DNA from 3 places in the Micromonospora sp. DT227 genome. Region 1 is predicted to be linked to each of the others. Evidence: riboswitches for the same ligand, from Rfam matches in the RefSeq annotation. Region 1 holds a riboswitch; each other region holds the start of a gene.
The links. Region 1 has a riboswitch for cobalamin ahead of ACLQ2W_RS13610 (ribonucleoside-diphosphate reductase subunit alpha). Riboswitches for the same ligand answer to the same signal wherever they lie in the genome.
Positions count from the first base shown of each region.

Region 2: it holds a riboswitch for cobalamin, as region 1 does, so the genes downstream of both, ACLQ2W_RS03790 (ABC transporter substrate-binding protein) here and ACLQ2W_RS13610 (ribonucleoside-diphosphate reductase subunit alpha) in region 1, are expected to answer to the same signal.
Region 3: it holds a riboswitch for cobalamin, as region 1 does, so the genes downstream of both, cobN (cobaltochelatase subunit CobN) here and ACLQ2W_RS13610 (ribonucleoside-diphosphate reductase subunit alpha) in region 1, are expected to answer to the same signal.

Region 1 is NZ_JBNCLA010000003.1:287,057-294,033, reverse strand. Features, by position in the region: gene ACLQ2W_RS13615 (ribonucleotide-diphosphate reductase subunit beta) at 1-410, opposite strand, end outside; gene ACLQ2W_RS13610 (ribonucleoside-diphosphate reductase subunit alpha) at 416-2,797, opposite strand; cobalamin riboswitch at 2,919-3,128, opposite strand; gene ACLQ2W_RS13605 (alpha/beta hydrolase family protein) at 3,242-4,438, opposite strand; gene ACLQ2W_RS13600 (cytochrome P450) at 4,529-5,752, opposite strand; gene ACLQ2W_RS13595 (hypothetical protein) at 5,820-6,833, opposite strand; gene ACLQ2W_RS13590 (TetR/AcrR family transcriptional regulator) at 6,903-6,977, shown strand, end outside.
Region 2 is NZ_JBNCLA010000001.1:765,209-772,185, reverse strand. Features, by position in the region: gene ACLQ2W_RS03815 (ABC transporter ATP-binding protein) at 1-121, shown strand, start outside; gene ACLQ2W_RS03810 (ABC transporter permease) at 131-868, shown strand; gene ACLQ2W_RS03805 (VOC family protein) at 964-1,722, shown strand; gene ACLQ2W_RS03800 (ABC transporter ATP-binding protein) at 1,867-2,643, opposite strand; gene ACLQ2W_RS03795 (FecCD family ABC transporter permease) at 2,759-3,847, opposite strand; gene ACLQ2W_RS03790 (ABC transporter substrate-binding protein) at 3,916-4,848, opposite strand; cobalamin riboswitch at 4,932-5,101, opposite strand; partial or broken gene ACLQ2W_RS03785 (M14 family metallopeptidase) at 5,172-6,482, opposite strand; gene ACLQ2W_RS03780 (C39 family peptidase) at 6,689-6,977, shown strand, end outside.
Region 3 is NZ_JBNCLA010000011.1:138,937-145,913, reverse strand. Features, by position in the region: gene cobO (cob(I)yrinic acid a,c-diamide adenosyltransferase) at 1-74, opposite strand, end outside; gene ACLQ2W_RS29410 (VWA domain-containing protein) at 156-2,435, opposite strand; gene cobN (cobaltochelatase subunit CobN) at 2,432-6,100, opposite strand; cobalamin riboswitch at 6,421-6,550, opposite strand; gene bluB (5,6-dimethylbenzimidazole synthase) at 6,814-6,977, opposite strand, start outside.

The DNA.
Region 1 (6,977 bases):
GACGGGATGTTCTCCACCGCCGCGAACGCGGCGAACCGCTCCCGCTCGTCCGGCACGTACGTGTCCAGCAGGTTGAGGTAGAACTGGACGTGCACCGCCTCCTCGAAGAGCTGGCGGGACAGGTAGAGCCGCCCCTCCGGCGAGTTGACGTGCTGGTAGAGGTTGAGCACCAGGTTGTTGGCGACGATGGTGTCGCCGGTGGCGAAGAACGCGACCAGCCGGGACACCAGGTGCCGCTCGGCCGGCGAGAGCCGCTCCAGGTCGGCCAGGTCGGCGTGCAGGTCCACCTCCTCGACGGTCCAGGTGTTGCGGATGGCGTCGCGGAACCGGTCGAAGAAGTGCGGGTAGCGCATCGGCCGCAGGGTCAGGTCCATGCCCGGGTCGAGCAGCATCGGGCGGGTCTCGGGCATCGTGGTCACTGGCAGGCCTCGCAGCTCTCGGGGTTCTCCAGGGAACAGGCGAGCGCCTCGTCGTCGCGGGCGGGCACCGGGGCGAGCACCGGGGCCACGGTGGCCTGCTGGATCCGGGTCGCCGGACGCGACCGCAGGTAGTAGGTGGTCTTCAGCCCGGACCGCCAGGCGTACCGGTACATCGAGGAGAGCTTGCCGATGGTCGGCGCGCTCAGGAACAGGTTCAGCGACTGCGACTGGTCCACGTAGGGCGCCCGCGCGGCGGCCAGGTCGATCAGCGCCCGCTGCGGCAGCTCCCACGCGGTCCGGAACAGCTCCCGCACCTCGGCGGGCAGCTCGGCGACGCCCTGCACCGAGCCCTCGGCCCGCTTGATCCGGTCGCGGACCTGCGGCGTCCACAGCCCGCGCGCCTTCAGCTCCCGCACCAGGTACGTGTTGACCTGGAGGAACTCGCCGGACATGGTCTCCCGCTTGAACAGGTTCGACACCTGTGGCTCGACGCACTCGTAGCAGCCGGCGATCGAGGCGATGGTGGCCGTCGGCGCGATGGCCACCAGCAGCGAGTTGCGCAGCCCGTACGCGGCGATCCGCGCCCGCAGCGCCGCCCACCTGTCGACCTGGGTCGGCGTCGCGCCCCACAGGTCCGGGTGCAGGTCACCCTTCGCGGCCCGGGTCCGCGGGTACGCCGGATGCGGCCCGAACCGTTCGGCCAGCCCGGCGGAGGTCTCCAGCGCGGTCAGCAGGATCTCCTCCTGCACCCGGGTGGACAGCTCCCGCGCCGCCGGTGAGTCGAACGGCAGGCGCAGCGTGAACAACGCGTCCTGGAGGCCCATCAGCCCGAGCCCGACCGGCCGCCAGCGCGGATTCGACGCCGCCGCCTGCGCGGCCGGGTAGTAGTTGATGTCGATCACCCGGTCCAGGAACACCACCGCGGTGCGCACGGTGGCCCGCAGCTTCTCCCAGTCGACCCCGTCGGCGGTGACGTGCGCGCCGAGGTTCACCGAACCGAGGTTGCACACCGCGGTCTCGGCGTCGTCGTTGACCTCCAGGATCTCGGTGCACAGGTTGGACAGGTGAATCACGTTGCCCGGCTCGCCGGTCTGGTTGGACAGCCGGTTCGCGGCGTCCTTGAACGTCATCCACCCGTTGCCGGTCTGCGCGAGCGTGCGCATCATCCGCCCGTACAGGTCACGGGCCCGGACCGTGCGGACCGCCTTCTTCTCGGCCGCCCGGTACGCGGCGTCGAACGCCTCGCCGTACAGGTCGGGCAGCTCCGGCGCGTCGGACGGGTCGATCAGCGACCAGTCCTCGTCCGCCTCGACCCGGCGCATGAACTCGTCCGGGATCCAGTTGGCCAGGTTGAGGTTGTGGGTGCGCCGGGACTCCTCGCCGGTGTTGTCCCGCAGCTCCAGGAACTCCTCCACGTCCGGGTGCCACGGCTCCAGGTAGACGCAGGCCGCGCCCTTGCGCCGGCCGCCCTGGTTCACCGCCGCCACCCCGGCGTCGAGCGTCTTGAGGAACGGCACGATGCCGTTCGACCGCCCGTTCGTGCCCCGGATCAGCGCGCCCCGGCCGCGCACCCGGGACCAGGAGATGCCGATGCCGCCGGAGAACTTCGACAGCTTCGCCACCTGGTGGTAACGCTCGTAGATGGAGTCCAGCTCGTCGCGGGGCGAGTCCACCAGGAAGCACGACGACATCTGGGTGTGCCGGGTGCCCGAGTTGAACAGCGTGGGGGAGCTGGGCAGGTAGGCCAGGCTGGACATCAGCCGGTAGAGACCGACCGCCTCGGCCGGGGCGTGCGACAGCCCGCAGGCCACCCGCAGCAGCCAGTACTGCGGCGTCTCCACCACCAGCCGCGACTCCGGGTGCCGCAGCAGGTAACGGTCCGCCACCGTACGCAGTCCGAAGTACTCGAACCGCAGGTCACCGGCCGGGTCCACGGCGTCGTCCAGCTCGTCGGCGTGGCGGGCCACGAACGCGGCGGTGTCGTCACCGATCAGCCCCAGCCCGTGCGCGTACCCGATCGACTCGCTGAAGCGCGTCACCTGTTGCCCACGGACCTCCTCGTCCACGTACGCGGCCAGCAGCCGGGCCGCCAACCGGGAATATTGCGGCTCCTCGCCGATCAGCTCCGCCGCGGTCTGGATCGACAACCGGTCCAGCTCCGCGGTGCTCGCCCCGTCGTAGAGCCCGCTGATGGTCCGGGTGGCGACCCGCAGCGGATCGACCTCGTCCAGGTCGGCGACCCAGCGCTCGACCGCCCGGACGATCCGGTTGACGTCGACCGGCTCGGTGTCGCCGTCCCGCTTGCGGACCCGCATCGCCAGCCGGCGCTGCTCCGGCCCGGTGGCACCGGACCGCTGACTCTCCTGCACGACCGTCATGACCTCTCCCTCGCTGTCACCGATGGTCTCGGCCGGCGGGAGAACGCCAACGGGCACGGCACGCAGGCCGGCCCGGTTGCTGGCGTCGGTCGTCCCGCGCGACCTTCGACCGCCGCGCGCGGCAGCGCACGGCGCGCTGGCAGGTCTTCGGACTCGCGGGCGTGACACGAAGGTCGCCTACTGGCCGTCGCTTCCCAGGCCGGTGGCCCAGTGCTGATGACGGCGGTCGTTCCCACTCACCGCTGCGGGGCAGTCCCGGACTTCCACCGGGTTCCCTCTTGCCTCGGCCGCGCCTGTCAGGCGCGGCCGAACCAGCTGCGGGGACACCATATATGGCGGTGATGGCCGGTAGGCAACACCAGATGGGAGGTGAAGGCGGGGCCCCTTGTTAACGCCTCCGGTAGAGGAGGGGGCCCCGCTTGACACCGCCGCCCGCCGATCGGCTCAGGCCACGAACGACACCTCGGGGAAGGAGCGGCTCGGGCCGCGCAGCAGGTGACCCCGGTGCCGCAGGTGCCTGTCGAAGAAGGCCAACGGGTACGCCTGTTGGATGCGTACCGCGCGGGCGGGGTCGAGGGTGCCGATCCAGCCGGTGAGCTCCTCGTCGCTCATCCCGATCACCCGGGCCAGTTGCGGCACCAGCCACTGGTTGTCGCCGTACGACTGGTGGAGCGCGCCGGCAGCCTGGACGTTGAGCCGCCAGCCGTGCAGGTGCGACCAGAACTCGGCGACGGCGGGCTCCGTGACGCGGGTGTACTCCGCCGTCATCAGCATGAACGGCCGGTCCAGGTCGGTGGGCCGCGGCTGGGACAGCATCGGGCCGTCGAAGCTCAGCCCGGCGCGTACCCGCTGGTCGGTGCCCATGGTGAGCGCGGTCGCGGTCCCCCCCTTCGACCAACCGAACATGCCGATCCGGTGCGGGTCCAGCGCCGTGCACAGCCCGGTCGGGAGCGGCCGACGGTCGACGTCCGGGTTGCCGCCGGCGGCGAGGACGGCGATCTGGTCCAGCACGAACCGCACGTCGCGGGTGTAGGTCCAGGGCGTCGCGTCGTAGTCGTCCTCCCGGACGGTCACCCGGCCGTCCGGGAACTCGCTGGGCCCGTCGTACGTGTGGTCCACCGTGACCACCGCGTATCCGTGGCTGGCGAGTTCCTGGACCACGATGGTGGTGTCCGATCGATGGCTGCCCGCGCCGTGCGAGTAGACCACCACCGGCAGCCGACGGGCGGCGCGTCGCACCGGCGCGCCCTCGTGGCCGGCGGTCAGCGGCGCCCGCACCGCGTCGGGATCGAACCCGGTGGACTCCAGTAGCGCACGTAGCGACGCGGCGGTCATCCACTCGGCGCGGGGGTGCCGCCACACGTCCCGGGCCGGATACCAGACGTTGACCATCAGCTCCCGATACCGTCCCGGCCCGGCGAGGGGGTCCGGTTGTGACCGGTCGACCAGGTGCAGCGCAACGGTGCCGACCGGGTGGGGTCCGGTCGGTGTGGGCAGTGTGAGCCGGGCCGGCCCCGGTTGGGCCGTGGCCGCCGTCGTGCGGCCGGCGACGCCGATCGACGCGCCGGCTCCCACCGCCAACGCGGCCCGGACCAGGGTGCGGCGGGTCATGCCGTGTTCGGGGACGGATGTCTCGGTCATCAGTGATCCTCCTCGGCAGCTTATTCACTCAGTATATATACCGAGTGTATAGATGCAAGCGCGTGCCCGGTCCACGGCCGGGTGCCGCGCCTACCAGGTGACCGGCAGCGCGACCGGGCCGAGGATGGCGTGGCCCGGCTTCCACGGCACCTCGTCCGGCGGCACCGCGAGGCGCAGGCCGGGCAGCTCCCGCAGCAGCAGGCCGAGTGCGGTGCGGACCTCCAGCGCGCCCAGGTGGGCCCCGATGCAGTAGTGCGCGCCGTGGCCGAAGGACAGGTGCGGCGTGGGCGCGCGGTCGAAGTCCATCCGTTCCGGGTCCGGGAACACCGCCGGGTCGCGGTTGGCGGCGTCGTGCGAGGGGACCACGATGTCGCCCGCCGCCAGTCGGGCGCCGCTGGGCAGCGTCACGTCCGCCATCACCCGCCGCGGCATCTCGTCGCCGTTCGCGGTGGAGTGCAGCCGCTCCAGTTCGGCGACCGCGCCGTCCAGCCGCTCGGGGTGCGCGAGAAGGTACGCCCATCCGGTGCCGGCCGGCCCGTACGGCTCGGTCTGGAGCACGTGGACGAACGTGGCGATCGAGCTGGCCGTGGTCTCCCAGCCACCCACCACGAGTGAGATCGGCAGCTTGATCTGGACGTCCACCGGCTGGTCGGCGGCGGCGGTCGCGATCCGGCCGAGCAGGTCGTCGCCGGGTCGGTCGCGTCGCTGTTCGAGCTGCTCCCACAGGTAGCCGCCCATCTCCTCGGCGGACCGGGCCGCCTCCTCGCGGCTCAGGTCGCCGGCGCCGAGGAACATGTCGCCCCACCGGCGGAACCGCATCCGGTCGTCGGCCGGCAGGCCGAGCAGGTCGCAGATCACGTCCAGCGCGAACGGGACGGCGAAGTCGCGGACCAGGTCCGCCGGAGCGCCCCGGCCCACCATCGCGCTGAGCCGCTCCTCGGCCGCGGTGCGGACCGCGTCGCGCAGCCCGTCGACGGCCGGCCGGGTGAACGCGTCCTTCACGGTGCCGCGCACCCGGGCGTGCTCGGCCCCGTCCATGCCGAGCATGGTGCCGGACACGTCGACCTCGTCGGCGTACGCGGCGGCGGCCCGGGAGAAGACGTCCTGCCGGCGCAGCACCTCGCGCACGTCGGCGTACCGGCAGATCAGCAGCGCCGGAACCGGTTCGCCGCCGACCCGGCGGACGATGGGCACCACCGGAGAGCCGGCCGCGAACCGGGCGTAGTCGGGGTGCTTGTGCGGGCCGGGCGGCCGGTTGACGCCGTCGGCGTCCTGGTAGAAGGGATGGGGCCGGCGGGCGTCGATGTCCGTCATCCGTCCACAGTGCCAGTTCCGTCCCGGCGGCGGGGCCCCGCCGTCGGGACGGCGGCGGGCCGGACGCCTAGCCGGCCGACCGGCTCGACGCGCGGGCGTGGCCGTACTCGGCGAGGGCGTGGAAGGCGGCCTTGGGTGTCCACGAGCCGTCCGGCAGCACGCGCACGATGCCCCGGGCCGCCAGGTCGTAGTCGTGCTCCGGGTCCTCGGTGGTGGGCAGGTGCCGGTTCGCGAACGTGTAGACGAACGCCGCCTCCACCCCGCCCGCCTCGTAGTCGCGCAGCAGGTCGACGAGGTAGCGGGCCTGGCCCTCCTCGTCGCGCTCCAGCGTCGCGGTGAGCTTCGCCGCCCGGCCGTGCTCGTCGTAGGTCACCGGTTCCGTCGCGCCCGCGACGTCGGCGGCGCCCCGATACGTGCAGCAGCCGAACTCCGTGGCGGCGTACGGCTTGCCCTGGCCCACCGCCGCCGCGAGGCTCTGCGGAAACGCCGCCGCGTTCGTGGCGTCGCGGTAGCCGGCGTCGCTGGCGATGATGTCGAACGGGGTCCAGTCGACGCCTTCGAGGGGGATCGAGGCGTATCCGACCGGGCCACCGAACCGCTCGCGCACCGCGGGAAGCGCGTCGGCGAAGAAGTCGCGCACCGCGGCCCGCGCGACCGGGACCGCCTCCCGCATCCGCATCGGATCGGTGAACAGCGCCAGGCGCTCGGTCAGGTCGCGGCCGGGCAGGAAGCCCTCGGTGAACATGGAGATCTCGGAGCCGGTGAGGTAGACGACCGTGGCGCCCTCGCGTCGCAGCCGCTCGGCCCGTTCGGCGCCGTCGAGCAGGAACGCCATGAGCCCGGCGCGGTCCAGGCCGTTGGTGAACGGGCAGTACCACACCTCCAGCCCCGTCTCGGCCGCCAGGCGCGCGGTCAGCTCCAGCCGGTCCTGGACGCCGCCGGTGATCCGCACCGCGTCGCAGTGCAGCTCGTCGCGGATGACCCGCAGGTCGCGCCGTACGGTCTCCGGGTCGAAGGGTTCGTGGGTGGTGGACCCGGCGCTCACGAAGCCGGTGTCGTAGTTCATGCCGAAGACGCGCATCTCGCGTTCCTCCCCGTTCGGTAAGGTACGCCGCGTACCCTACAGGGTACGTCGAGTACCCTGCAAGCCATGGGCACGAGGCGCCGGGGCGAGGAACTGGAACGGGCGATCCTGCACGCCGCCGCGGCGGAACTGCGCGAATCC
Region 2 (6,977 bases), on a different contig from region 1:
CGTCCGCGACCTGGTCACCGCCGGCGTGGCGTTCCGCGACCTGGAGGTCCGCCCCACCTCGCTGGAGGAGGCGTTCCTCGCCATCACGGCCGACGCCCGGCCCGCGCCCACCCCCGCCTAGGAGACCGCCGTGCCGCTCGCCCTGGTCCACGCCCGCTACCAGCTCCTGGAGATCATCCGGATCCCGGTGGCGGTGGTGGGCAGCGCGTTCTTCCCCGCCGCCGCGATGCTCTTCTTCGTGGTGCCGTTCGCCGGCGACGACCCCACCGGCGCCACCTACGCCACCGCCGCCATGGTCACGTTCGCGACCATGAGCGCCAACATCTTCCAGTACGGCGTGGGCGTCGCCGAGGACCGCGACCAGCCCTGGAACCCGTACACCCGGACCCTGCCGGCCGGGCCGACGCCGCGCCTGGCCGGGCGGATCCTGGCCGGCCTGGTGCTGACCTACCTGTCGATGGTGCCGGTGGTGGTGATCGCGGCGGTGGCCACCGCGGCGCGGGTCACCGTGGCGCAGTTCCTGATCGGGCTCGCCGCGGTCGCCGTGATCTCGGTGCCGTTCACGCTGCTCGGCCTCGCGATCGGCTACTCGTTGCCGAGCAAGGCGGCGATCGTGGTGGCGCAGGTGCTCTTCTTCCCGCTGGCGTTCGGCGGTGGCCTGCTCTCCGCGCCGGACCAGGCCCCCGGTTTCGTCCGGGCGGTCGCCCCCTACCTGCCGACCCGGGGCGCGGTGGAGTTGATGTGGGCGGCGGTCACCGACTGGCGGCCCGACCCCCGGGCGCTGGTGATGCTGGTGGTCTGGGTGGTGGCGCTGGCCGCGGTCGCCGGCTGGGCGTACCGGCGGGACGAGGGGCGCCGCTTCCGCTGACGTTTTGTCCGGTTCCGGCCCGGCGGCCGGTCCGGTGGTGCCACGATGCCGGCAGGGCGGGCCAGCGGGACCGCCCCCGGCGGAAGGGGTCCCCCGTGAACGGCGTCGAGCCCGGCACACCCTGCTGGACCGACCTGGCCACCCCCGGACTGGACGACGCGAGACGGTTCTACCCGCAACTGTTCGGTTGGACCGGGCGGATCTCCACCGTGCCGGACGCCGGCGGCTACACCGTCTTCCTCAAGGACGGCAAGGCCGTCGCCGGGGTCGGCCCGCCGGCCACCCCGGACCAGGTGCCGGTCTGGTCGACGTACGTGGCCACGGACGACGCCGACCTGGTCGCCACCCGGGTCGCGGCGGCCGGCGGGCAGGTGGTCGTCGCCCCGTTCGACGTCGCCGCGCAGGGCCGGATGGCGGTGCTCGCCGACCCGGCCGGCGCGGTGTTCAGCGTCTGGCAGCCGATGGCGATGCGCGGCGCGGAGTTGTTCAACGCGCCCGGCGCGATGTGCTGGAACGAGCTGGTCACCCCCGATCCGGAGGGAGCCCGGGAGTTCTACGCGCTGGTCTTCGGCTGGCATCCCGAGGAACGGTCGACCGGGCCGGCCCCCTACATCGGATGGCGCTGCGGTGCCCGCATCGTCGCCGGCATGCTGCCGGCGGCCGAGCCGCTCCCCGCCGACCTGCCGGCGTACTGGACGGTCTACTTCGGGGTGGAGGACACCGACGCCACCGCGGCCCGCGCCGCCGAACTGGGCGGCACCATCCTCGTCCCGCCCCGGGACAACCCGGCCGGTCGCTCCGCCGCCCTCCGCGACCCCCACGGCGCGCTCTTCTCCATCTCCACCCTCCGCTGACCCGCACCACGCCGCGCCGCACCACGCCAATCCGCGCCGCGCCGCGCCGCGCCCGCACAGTTTCACGGAAAGCGTGGCTATTCGGCCGCGAATAGCCACGCTTTCCGTGAATCAGCAGGGGCGGGGTGGGGAGAGTGGGGCGGGTCAGTGGGGGCGGACGGGGACCACCAGGGGGCCGTGGTCGCCGGGGATGACCCGGACGTGGGCGCGGTAGTGGCGGGCGAGCAGGTCCTCGGTGAGCACCTCGGCGGGTGGGCCGGCGGCGGCCACCCGGCCCTCGGCGAGCAGCACCAGACGGTCGGCGTACTCGCCGGCGATGGAGAGGTCGTGCATGGTGGCGAGCACGGTCAGGTCGTGCTCGCGGCGGAGCTGGTCGACCAGTTCCAGCACCTCCTGCTGGTGCCCGATGTCCAACGCGCTGGTCGGCTCGTCGAGCAGCAGCAGGGTGGCGCCCTGGGCCAACGCCCGGGCCAGGAAGACCCGCTGCCGCTCGCCGCCGGAGAGCGTGGCCAGCTCGCGGCTGCCGAACCCGGCCAGGTCGAGCCGGTCCAGCACCTGGCGCACGGCGGCCAGGTCGGCGGCGGACTCCCGACCCAGCGGCGGCATGTGGGGCGTGCGCCCGAGCAACACGTAGTCGACGACCGCCATGCCGGCCGGCACCGCCGGTGACTGCGCCACGGTGGCCACCACCCGGGCCCGGTCGCGGCGGCGCAGCGCGCGGATCGGCGTACCGAAGAGGGAGACGGCGTCCGGCGCGGGCAGCAGGCCGCCGACGGCGCGCAGCAGCGTCGACTTGCCGGCGCCGTTGGGGCCGATGACGGTGACCCACTCGCCCACCGCGACGGTCAGGTCGACGCCGGCCAGGACCGGACTGCCGCCCAACTCGACCCGCAGGTCCCGGACCTCGACCGCGGCGGTCACGCTGGCCTCCCGGCGTGCGACTGCGGGGCTCGCAAACCCGGCTCACTCCTCGCGCTCACGCTGGTCCCCGGGGCGTGCGACTGCGGGGCTCGCAGACCCGGCTCACTCCTCGCGCTCACGCGCGCACCCCGCGGGCGGTGCGCAGGATCAGGACGAAGAACGGGCCGCCGAGCAGCGCGGTCACCACGCCGATGGGGATCTCGGCGGGTGCCGCGGCGGTCCGCGCGACCACGTCGGTCAGCGCCAGGAACGCGCCGCCGAAGAGCATCGACAGCGGCAGGATCACCCGATGGCTGGAGCCGGCGAGCAGCCGGACGGTGTGCGGCACGATGATGCCGACGAAGCCGATCAGGCCGGAGGCGGAGACCGCGGCGGCGGTGCCCAGCGAGGCGGCGGCGATCAGCAGGTAGCGGGACCGCTGCGGGTGCAGCCCGAGGCTGGTGGCCTCGTCGTCGCCGAGGGCGAGCACGTCCAGCTCCCGCCGGTGCGCCAGCACCACCACGGCGGTGAGCAGGAAGTACGGCAGGACCAGCAGCACGTCGTGCCAGCCAGCGGTGGAGAGCCGCCCGAGCAGCCAGGAGTACACCTGCTGGAGGCTGTCCGAGTGCGCTTGCAGCAGGTAGGTCTGCCCGGCGGCGAGGAACGCCGACACGGCCACCCCGGCCAGGATCAGTGTGGCCGGGGAGCGGTCCCGGCCGCCGGCGGCACCGAGCAGGTACGTCATCGCCACCGCGCCGAGCGAGCCGACGAACGCGGCGAGCGGGACGGTGACCGGCAGGCCGGTGAGCGCCCCGCCGGCCCCGGCGCCGAGCACGATCGCCGCGGTGACCGCGAGCCCGGCCCCGGCGGCCACGCCGAGCAGGTACGGGTCGGCCAGCGGGTTGCGGAAGACGCCCTGGTAGCAGCCGCCGGCCAGGGCGAGCAGCGCGCCGACGAGCAGACCGAGCACGACCCGGGGCAGGCGCAGCTCGGTGACGATGGCGACCTCCTGCTCGGTGAGGCCGCTGTCCAGGTGCACGCCGGGCAGCAGGTTGAGCAGTTCCGCCGCGACGCTGGCGGGCGGCAGGCTGACCGGGCCGAACGAGACGCCGGCCACCAGCGCGACGAGCACCGCCACCAGGCCGGCGAGCAGCCAGCGGGTGCGCAGCCCGGCCGGCCGGGCCGGAGCGTCGGCGTGTGCCGCGCCCCGGCGGGGGCGCGGCAGCCGGCCGGCCGGCCGGGACGCGTCGGGCGTCCCGGCCGGCACGGGGTCCGCCGGTCGTACGGCCACGGTCAGGCCGGAACCTTGGCGGTGGCGTCGACGATCGCCTTCAGCAGGTCGACGACGCGCGGGCCCCAACGCGAGGCGATGTCGTCGTCAAGCGCCACGACCTGGTTGTTCTTGACCGCGGTGAGGCCGGCCCACCCGCTGCGCGCCTTGACCGTGTCGGCGCTCTGCTGGCAGCACTTGGTGTCGGCCAGGAAGACGAAGTCGGGGTTCGCCTTGACGATGACCTCCTGGGAGAGCTGCGGGTAGCCGCCGCTCTTGCCGCCGGCGTCGGCCGGGTCGGCGATGTTCTCCAGCCCGGCGAGCGCGTAGATGGTGCCGATGAACGTCTTGCTGGTCGCGGTGTACAGCTCCGGGCCCAGCTCGTGGTAGTAGGTCAGCTTCTCGGCGCGCTTGGGCAGGTCCTTGGTGAGCGCGGTGATGTCGTCCTTCATCTTCCGCACCACGGCGTCCGCCTCGGCCGGGTGGCCGGTGAGCTTGCCCAGGTCGGTGAGCTGCCGGTACGTGTCGTCGAGCGTGGTCGCGGCCGGGGTGAGCAGGACCGGGATCTTCAGCGCGACGAGCTGGCTGGCGATCTTGTTGGTGTCATTGGTGATCACCACCAGGTCGGGGCTCTTCGCGGCGATCGCCTCGGCGTTCGGCTGGTAGCCGGAGAGGTCGGTCTTCGGCGCGTCCGCCGGGTAGTTCGACTGGTCGTCGACGGCGGCGACCTGCTTGCCGGCGCCGATGGCGAAGAGCATCTCGGTCGAGGTCGGCGACAGCGAGACGATCTTCTCGGGGCGCTTCTCCAGCGTCAGGTTGCCCACGCTGGCGGGGAACGAGCCGCCGGACGCGCCGGGGGCGGGGGCGTCGGTCGAGGTCTTCTCGGCACAGCCGCCGAGCAGCAGCACGCCGGCCGCGAGCGCGGTGGCGAAGAGCCGAGGGGTACGTCGGGTCACAGGTCCTCCTGTCGGTCGAGGAGCGTGGTGCTTCGCCGACAGGCTGGAAGGGCCCCGTCCGCGAGGCGCCCTTCCTCGAAGGCGCGTGTCGCGACCGGGCCGCAGGCGACCTGGCTCGTCCCACGTCCGTCGGCGCCGGCGGGAGGCCGACGCCGACCGTACGGGGCATCACAGTTGCGGGACAGCGCCGGTTTCGCACCGGCTTCGCTGTGGCACGGTCGGTGACACCGTAGCGCACGACCAGCGGAGATCACCCGGACGGGCGGGGTGGGCGGGGACCCCGGTGGGGGTGGAGCCGGGGTCCCCGCCGCCGGGTGAGGTCAGCAGTACTGGCTTTGCTTGCCGATCGCCCGGTACGGGCAGTCGGCGTACTCGGAGAGCGTCAGCACGGCGTCCCGGTTGCGCGAGGTCTGCGCCGGGATCACCTCGTCGGGCGGGTAGAAGCCGCCGCCGGAGGCCGAGCCGGGGTACATCTCGAACGTGTACGCCCAGATCTTGTGGGCGCCCCACATCCAGTCGATGCTGGTGCCGTCCGCGATGTAGAGGTCGCTGGACTGCTCCGGGGTGTAGCCGTTGCTGGCCGCCATCTGCTGGCCGATGGTGGCGAACGTGTTGTACTGGTCGGCGGTCATCCCGGTGGCGGTGTTGCTGTACGTGTAGCCGTACGGCCAGAGCACCAGCTGGGAATAGGTGTGGAAGTCGATGTTCGCCTTGATCTGCTGCACCCCGCCGACGACCCGGCTGTTGACGAAGTTGCGCAGCGCGGCGGTCTCCGGGGCGGAGAAGGCGGACGGGCCGCGGTAGGTGTCCGACGACTTCGTGCCGGACGAGCCGCCGCAGCAGCCCCACTGGTAGCTCCAGTTGCGGTTCAGGTCGGTGCCGACGTACGTGGAGCCGCTGTTGGGCTGCCGGTTCTTCCGCCAGGAGCGGTAGGAGCCGGTGGCGATGTCGTACTCGCTGCCGTCCGGGTTGACGGTGGGCACGATCCAGATCTCCCGGGAGTTCACGATGCCTGTGATCCGGGAGTCGGTGCCGTAGTTGTCGGTGAACAGGTTGAGCAGGTAGATCGCCATCTCGACGGTCAGGTGCTCGCGGGCGTGCTGCTGGGCGTTGAACAGGATCTCCGGTTCGCTCTCGTCGGTGCCGACGTTGTCGGAGATCTTCACGGCCATCAGGTCCCGGCCCTGGTAGGACGTGCCGATGCTGAGCTTGCGGGCGATGCTCGGGTGGTCGGCGACCACCTGGTTCACCACCGCGGTCAGCTCGGCGTAGTCGTGGTAGTTCGAGTCGGCGGGCGGGAACGCGTACGCGGTCGCGCCGCCGGCCGGCGCCGGGGCGACGTCCTTCTCCAGCCGGAAGCCGAGCCGGGTGATCGCGTTCGCCTCGGCGGTGGTGGCCGTGACGTGCAGCACGCCGTGTTCGGAGTAGTCGATGGCGGCGCCGGTGCGGGCGACCGCGGTGCGGTCGGCGACGGTGCGTGGGCCGAGCACCCGGTAGGCGACGGCGGCCGACTCGCCGGCCCGGTCCGGGTCGGGGCGGGCGGCGGCCGGCCCGGCGGCGGCGGTGACCAGGATCAGGCCGACGGCGGCGACGAACGCGAGCCGGCGGCGCAGCGGGGACGTGCGGAGGGCCATGGACAACCTCCTCGGGGTACGGGGAGATCCCGTTGTCCGCACACTCCACCAGCAGTCACATGGTCATATCAACATCCGTCGTTGTCATGAACCATCCCGACCTGATCCTCACGTCGGCAATGATTTTCCATGGCTGAACATCTGGCGAAACTTCCCGCCAAGGACGACAGTGAACGGCAACGATGCCGTTTCCCCGTGGAGCTGCCATGTTCGGAAGACCCCTGCGCACGGTCGCCCTCGCCGGCCTGACCGCGCTCACCCTGCTCGGCACCACCGCACCCGCCCAGGCCAACGGCCCCCGGCCGGGCGTCACCCACGACGAACAGATCACCTTCCAGGAGTTCTCCCGCTACCCCGACTGGCGTACCGGCACGCACCAGGGCACCCGCGCCGTGCCCGGCCGCCAGCCGGCGCTCACCATCGCCCGGCCCGCCGGCACCACCGACTTCACCGACGAACACACCGGCGCCACCCGCACCTGGGAGTACGCCACCT
Region 3 (6,977 bases), on a different contig from region 1:
AGCAGCTGCCGGTGCCGCCGCTGCCGGGTCGTCAGGCCGTCGTCGGGCACCGTGCTCGGCTTCCCCTGTGGCATCAGCGATCTCTCCTCGTCGTCATCCCCGCGAGCACTCCCGCGATCTTGCGGTTTCGGTCCGCCATGTGTGCGCTTCGTCCGCTATGCCGGGGCAGCAAGTGCAAGATCGCGGGCGAGCGGGTGGGTGAGGGCGTTCAGCAGGTGGTGCGGGGCACTGAGCTGGGTGGCCAGGCGGCGGGCCAGGTGTAGGCGGACGGGGCCCGATTCGCAGTCGACGACCACACAGGGGGCGCCGGTGGCGGCAAGGAGCGTCGCCGCCGTGGCCGCCCGCTCCAACGGGCGCCGGCCCGCGGTGGCCCGACCGTCGGTGACGATGAGCACCAGGGGGCGGCGTTTCGGGTCGCGCAGCCGTTCCCGGCGCAGCAGGTCGGCCGCCGCGAGCAGGCCCTCGGCCAGCGGGGTACGCCCACCGGTGGACATCTCGGCCAGCCGGATCGAGGCGGTCAGCACCGACGAGGTGGCCGGCAGCAGGGTGCGAGCCCGGTCGCCCCGGAAGGCGATCACCGCCACCTTGTCCCGCCGCTGGTACGCGTCGGTGAGCAGGGCGAGCACGGCGTCCTTGACCGCCGTCATCCGCTCGCGAGCGCCCATCGACCCGCTGGCGTCCACCACGAACAGCACCAGGTTGCCCTCGCGTCCCTCGCGGACCGCCTCGCGCACGTCGTCCGGGCGCAGCCGCAGCGGACCGGTGAGCCGACCCCGGGCCGCCTGGTGCGGCGCGCCCGCGCGGACCGTGGCCGGCAGGTGCAGCGCGGTCACCCGACCGGCCGGCACCCGGGCGCCCGTGGTGCGGCCCCGCCCGGTGCGGGCGCGGGATCGCCGACCGGGCACCCCGTCCCCCACCCCGGGCGCGGTGAGCAGCCGCGCCTTCAGCCCACCCCGGGGTACGGCCACCGACTGACCGGCGGCGGCGTCGCCCGGACGCGGCCGGTCACGACGCTCGTCGTCGTCGCCAGGCCCGCCGCCGTCGGCCCACCCGGGCCGGCCGTCCGCCGGCCGTCCGGCGGGACCGTGCGACCTGTCCCCGGCGAACGACTCTCCGTCGGGTCCGCCTCGGTCGGCGTCGGGTCCACGACGCTCGGCGTCGACGGTGTCGCGCCCGCCGGAACCGTGCCGCCCCGGGCCGGCCCCGTCGGGACCACGACCGTCCCCGGCCGCCGGGTCTCCGCCGCGCCCGTCCGGGCCGCCCCCGCCGAAGCCGGGCCCGTCCCCCGCCGCCCCACCAGGACCGCCGGGACCGCCGGAACCGCCCGGACCGCCCGGACCGCCGGAACCGCCCGGACCGCCGCCCCGCGGGCCGTCGCCGTCGCCGTCGCCGTCGCCGCCGTCGTCCGGGTCATCGGGGTGCTCGTCCTGGGCGCGCTGCAACGCCTCGTCGAGGCGCTTGTCGTCCAGACCGGGAGTGTCGAACGGGTCGCGGCGACGCCGGTGCGGCAGGGCCAGCCGGGCGGCCACCCGGACGTCGTCGACGGTCACCCGGTCCCGCCCGTGCCAGGCGGCGTGCGCCATCGCGGTACGGGCGGTGACGATGTCGGCGCGCATCCCGTCCACGTCGAACGTGGCGCAGACCTCGGCGATCTGGCGCAGCGAGGAGTCCGGCAGTCGCACCCGGGCGAGCCGTTGCCGGGCGGCGGCCACCTGTCGGGCGGTCCGCGCATCGGCCTCGGCCCAGCGGGCGGCGAAGCCGGCCGGGTCGGCGTCGGCGGCCAGCCGGCGACGGACCACCTCGACGCGGACCGCCGGGTCCCGGCTGGCGCCCACCTCGACGGTGAGCCCGAACCGGTCGAGGAGCTGCGGGCGCAGCTCACCCTCCTCCGGGTTCATCGTGCCGACCAGCAGGAACCGGGCCGCGTGGCTGACCGAGACGCCCTCCCGCTCGACGTGGTTGCGACCCATCGCGGCGGCGTCGAGCAGCAGGTCAACCAGGTGGTCGTGCAGCAGGTTCACCTCGTCGACGTAGAGCACGCCGCGGTGCGCGGCGGCCAGCAGGCCCGGTTCGAAGGCGCGTACCCCCTCGCCGAGGGCCCGCTCCAGGTCCAGCGAGCCGACCACCCGGTCCTCGGCGGCGCCGACCGGCAGCTCGACCAGCCGGGCCGGCGCGGTCTCGGCGGCGGCGCCGGCGGGGTGCGGACCGTCCGGGCAGGCCGGGTCGGGCGCGGCCGGATCGCACCCGAACCGGCAGCCCGCCAGCCGCCGCACCGGTGGCAGCAGCGCGGCGAGGGCCCGTACCGCGGTGGACTTGGCGGTGCCCTTCTCGCCCCGCACCAGCACCCCGCCGATCGCCGGGGAGACGGCGTTGAGCAGCAGCGCCAGCCGCATGTCGGCCATGCCGAGCACAGCGCTGAACGGGAAGGTGCTCATGCGCGTTCCTCCAGGTCACCCTCGCTGGCGAGGTACGTGTCGCGGAGCCGGTCCAGGGTGGCCGGCTCCGGTTCGGCCCACAGCCCCCGGTCGGCGGCCTCCAGCAGCCGCTCGGTGATGCCGCGCAACGCCCACGGGTTGGACCGCTCCAGGAAGTCACGGGTGGTGTCGTCGAAGACGTAGGCGGCGGCCAGGTGCTCGTACATCCAGTCGTCGACCACCCCGGCGGTGGCGTCGTAGCCGAACAGGTAGTCCACGGTGGCGGCCAGCTCGAACGCGCCCTTGTAGCCGTGCCGGCGCATCGCGGCGATCCACTTCGGGTTGACCACCCGGGCCCGGAACACCCGCCGGGTCTCCTCGCCCAGCGTCCGGGTGCGCACGTCGTGCGGCATCGCCGAGTCACCCACGTACGCCTCCGGCGAGGCGCCGGTCAGATGGCGGACCATCGCCACCATCCCGCCGTGGTACTGGAAGTAGTCGTCGGAGTCGACGATGTCGTGCTCGCGGGTGTCCTGGTTCTTCACGGCCACCGCGATCCGGGCGAACGAGCGTTCCATGTCGGCACGCGCCTCCCGCCCGTCGAGACCCCGGCCGTAGGCGTAGCCACCCCAGACCGCGTACACCTCGGCGAGGTCGGCGTCACTGCGCCAGGTTCGGGCGTCGATCAGCGGCAGCAGTCCCGCGCCGTACGCGCCCGGTTTGGAGCCGAAGATCCGGGCGGTGGCCCGCCGCTCGTCGCCGTGCTCGGCCAGGTCGGCGGCGACGTGCGCGCGGACGAAGTTCTCCGCGTCCGGTTCGTCCAGCGCGGCCACAAGCCGGACGGCGTCGTCGAGCAGCGCCACCACGTGCGGGAACGCGTCGCGGAAGAACCCGGAGATGCGGACCGTGACGTCGACGCGGGGCCGGCCCAGTTCCGCGGTCGGCACCACCTCGACACCGGTGACCCGCCGCGACCGGTCGTCCCACACGGGTCGGCAGCCGAGCAGGGCCAGCACCTCGGCGATGTCGTCGCCCTGGGTCCGCATGGCGCTGGTGCCCCAGACGGACAACCCCACCGACCGGGGGTACGCGCCGGTGTCGGCGAGGTGCCGCGCGAGCAGCGAGTCGGCCAGCGCCGTGCCGACGTCCCAGGCGTTGCGGCTGGGAATGGCCTTGGGATCGACCGAGTAGAAGTTGCGACCGGTGGGCAGCACGTTGACCAGCCCCCGGGTGGGAGAGCCGGACGGGCCGGGCGGCACGAACCGGCCGTCCAGGGCGCCGAGGGTGTTGGTCAGCTCGTCGGTGGTCCGCGCCAGGCGGGGCACCACCTCGGTGGCGGCGAAGCGGAGCACCGCGGCGGCGTCCGGGACGGCCCGGCCGGTCACCTCCGCGACCACCGCCTCGACCGCGTCGGCGTCCCAGCCGAGGGTCTCCATGCCGACCACCAGCCGGCGCGCCAGCGCCTCGATCAGGTCGACGGCGTCGGCGGCGGTGACCGACGGCCCGTCCACGACCTCGGTCAGCGCGGCCGGCAGGGCCATCCGCCGCCCCGGCGACGCGAGCAGCGCCTGCTCGTCGAGACCGTACGCGCCGGCGAGCGCCTGCCGCAGGCCGGGCAGGGCACGGGCGCCGCCCCAGACCTGCGGGGCGCGTAGCACCGCGAGGACCAGGTTGACCCGCGGTTCGTCGGTGGGGGCGGCGGCGAGGACGTGCAGCCCGTCGCGGATCTGCACGTCCTTGACCTCACAGAGGTAGCCGTCGAGGTGCAGCACGAAGTCGTCGAAGTCGTCGGCGTCGGGCATCGCCTCGGCGTGCAGGTCGTGGTGCAGTTCGGCGGCGCAGACCAGGTCCCAGATCTGCGCCCGCACGGTCGGCGCCTTGGCCGGGTCGAGGGCCTGCACGGTGGCGTACTCGTCGAGCAGTTGCTCCAGTCTGGCCAGGTCCCCGTAGGTCTCGGCGCGGGCCATCGGCGGCACCAGGTGGTCGACCACGACGGCGTGGGCACGCCGTTTGGCCTGGGTGCCCTCACCGGGATCGTTGACGATGAACGGATAGACCAGCGGCAGGTCGCCCAGCACCGCGTCGGGGGCGCAGTCGGCGGCCAGGCCGAGGCCCTTGCCGGGCAGCCACTCCAGGGTGCCGTGCTTGCCCAGGTGCACCACGGCGTCCGCGCCGAACCCACCGTCGGCGACCGGCGCGGCGAGCCAGCGGTACGCGGCCAGGTAGTGGTGGCTGGGCGGCAGGTCCGGGTCGTGGTAGATGGCGATCGGGTTCTCCCCGAAGCCGCGCGGCGGCTGGATCAGCAGCACCACGTTGCCGAAGCGCAGGCCGGCCAGGACGATGTCCCCACCCTCGGTGTACAGCTCGCCGGGCGGCTCACCCCAGTGCTCCCGCATCCGCTCGCGCAGCGCGGCGGGCAGCTCGTCGAACCACCGCCGGTACGTACGCCCCGGTATCCGGGCCTCGGCGGCGCGCTGCTGCTCCGGGGTGAGCCACTCCACGTCGTGGCCGCCCGCGGCGATCAACGCGTGGATCAGGGCGTCGCCGTCGTCGGGTGGCGGGGCGTCACCCAGGTGGTAGCCGGCGTCGGCCATCGCCGCGAACAGCCGGACGGCGGAGGCCGGGGTGTCCAGACCGACCGCGTTGCCGACCCGGGAATGCTTGGTCGGGTACGAGCTGAGCACCACCGCGACGCGCTTGTCGGCGGCGGGCACGTGCCGTAGCCGGGCGTGGCGGACCGCGATGCCGGCCACCCGGGCGGCCCGGTCGGGGTCGGCGGCGTAGACCGAGAGCCCGTCGGCGTCGATCCGCTTGAACGAGAACGGCACGGTGATGATCCGGCCGTCGAACTCGGGGATGGCGACCTGCATGGCGGCGTCCAGCGGGGACAGTCCGGCGTCGCTGCCGGCCCACTGCTCGCGGGTGCTGGTGAGGCAGAGGGCCTGGATCACCGGCACGTCCAGCGCCGCGAGGGCGCCGACGTCCCAGGCGTCCTCGTCGCCGCCGCCGGAGGCGTCAGCGGCCACCGCTCCGCCGGCGGCGAGCACGGTGACCAGCAGCGCGTCGCACCGGCCGAAGAGACCGAGCGGACCGGCGCCGGCGGTCAACCCCCGCAACGAGCCGCAGAAGATCGGCAGCGGGTTCCCGCCGGCGGCCCGTACCGCGTCGGCGAGCACGTCGACGAAGCCGGTGTTGCCGGCCAGCGCGTGCGCCCGGTAGAAGACGATCCCCACGGTGGGCCGGCCGGGGACGATCTCCGGATCGCCGTGCACGCCGTAGGCCGGGGTGGGCGCGGGCGGGTCGAAGCCCTCGCCGGTGAGCAGCACCCGGTCGGACAGGAACCGGGCCAGCCGGCTCAGGTTCGCCGGGCCGCCCTCGACCAGGTACGCGAGCGCCTGGGTGACCACACCGGACGGCACGGTGGAGACCGCCATCAGCTCCGCGTCGGGCAGCGCCTCACCGCCGAGCACCACCGTGGGGACGCCGCTGGCCAGCACGGCGGCCAGCCCGTCCGGCCAGGTCTGCCGGCCGCCGAGCAGGCGTACGACGGCGAGGTCGACGCCGTCGACGAGCGCGGGCACCGCGTCGGCGGCGACCCGCGCGGGGTTGGCGAGCCGGTAGTCGGCGTCGCTGGCGCGGGCGGCCAGCAGGTCGGTGTCGGCGGTGGACAGCAACAGGATGCGCACGAGAAACTCCGGAGAGTGACACCCGGGGTCGCGCGGAGGCGACCGGGGCGAAGTGGGATGGGAGCGGCGTCAGCGGGTGCGGCGACCCGCGGCGCGACTCACCGAGACGCGGGTCGGGGAGCGGTCAACGCTGGCGGCACGCGCCCCGGCCGAGGGGGTCCACGGTCCCGGGTGCGCCGGCACGACCGGCGGCATGGCAGGCAACGGGTGCGGCGGAGCGTCCACCGTGCGGATCATGACGATGTTCGTCGATGAAAGAGATGCCGTGCGTCATCGGGTCCTCCTCGGGTGTCCACGCCCTGGGGTACGTCCGACGGCCGAAGTATCCTGGCTCCCGGATCAACGCTCACCCCCGGCCTTCCAACCGCGCACGCACGGTCGTGGCTCGCAAGGGGGGATCACTCCCCGGTGACAGTGGCGGGACCGCGCCGGAATCGCACCGGCTTCCTTCACTGCCGTCAGGCCGCGAATGCTGCCACACCTCACGACCTGCGGTCAACGCCACTCCACCACGGGCAACCGTCGCCCGGACCATCGAGACCGGCCGATCAGTCCCCCAGCCGCCCCGCCGGGGTCACGACCCTCCGGACCGGCGCTCCGCCGGCGCCCGGGCCGTCTCGATCGCACAGCCCCGAACACGCCGCTGACCGAGAGCGATCAGGTAGCGCGGGTAGGGGCAGTCCGGCGCTGCCCCTACCCATGCGGCAGAGACGTCACCTCGTGGCGGACGCGGGGTTCCAGCGGTCGTGGTGGATCGCCGCGGACAGGGGGCGCCGGTGGCGCCAGCCGTGTCGTTCGAGATCGGGCACCGCTTCGAGGTGGGTGACGGGGCCGAGGCAGAGCCAGGCGACGGGTCGGATGCCGGCCGGGATGGCGA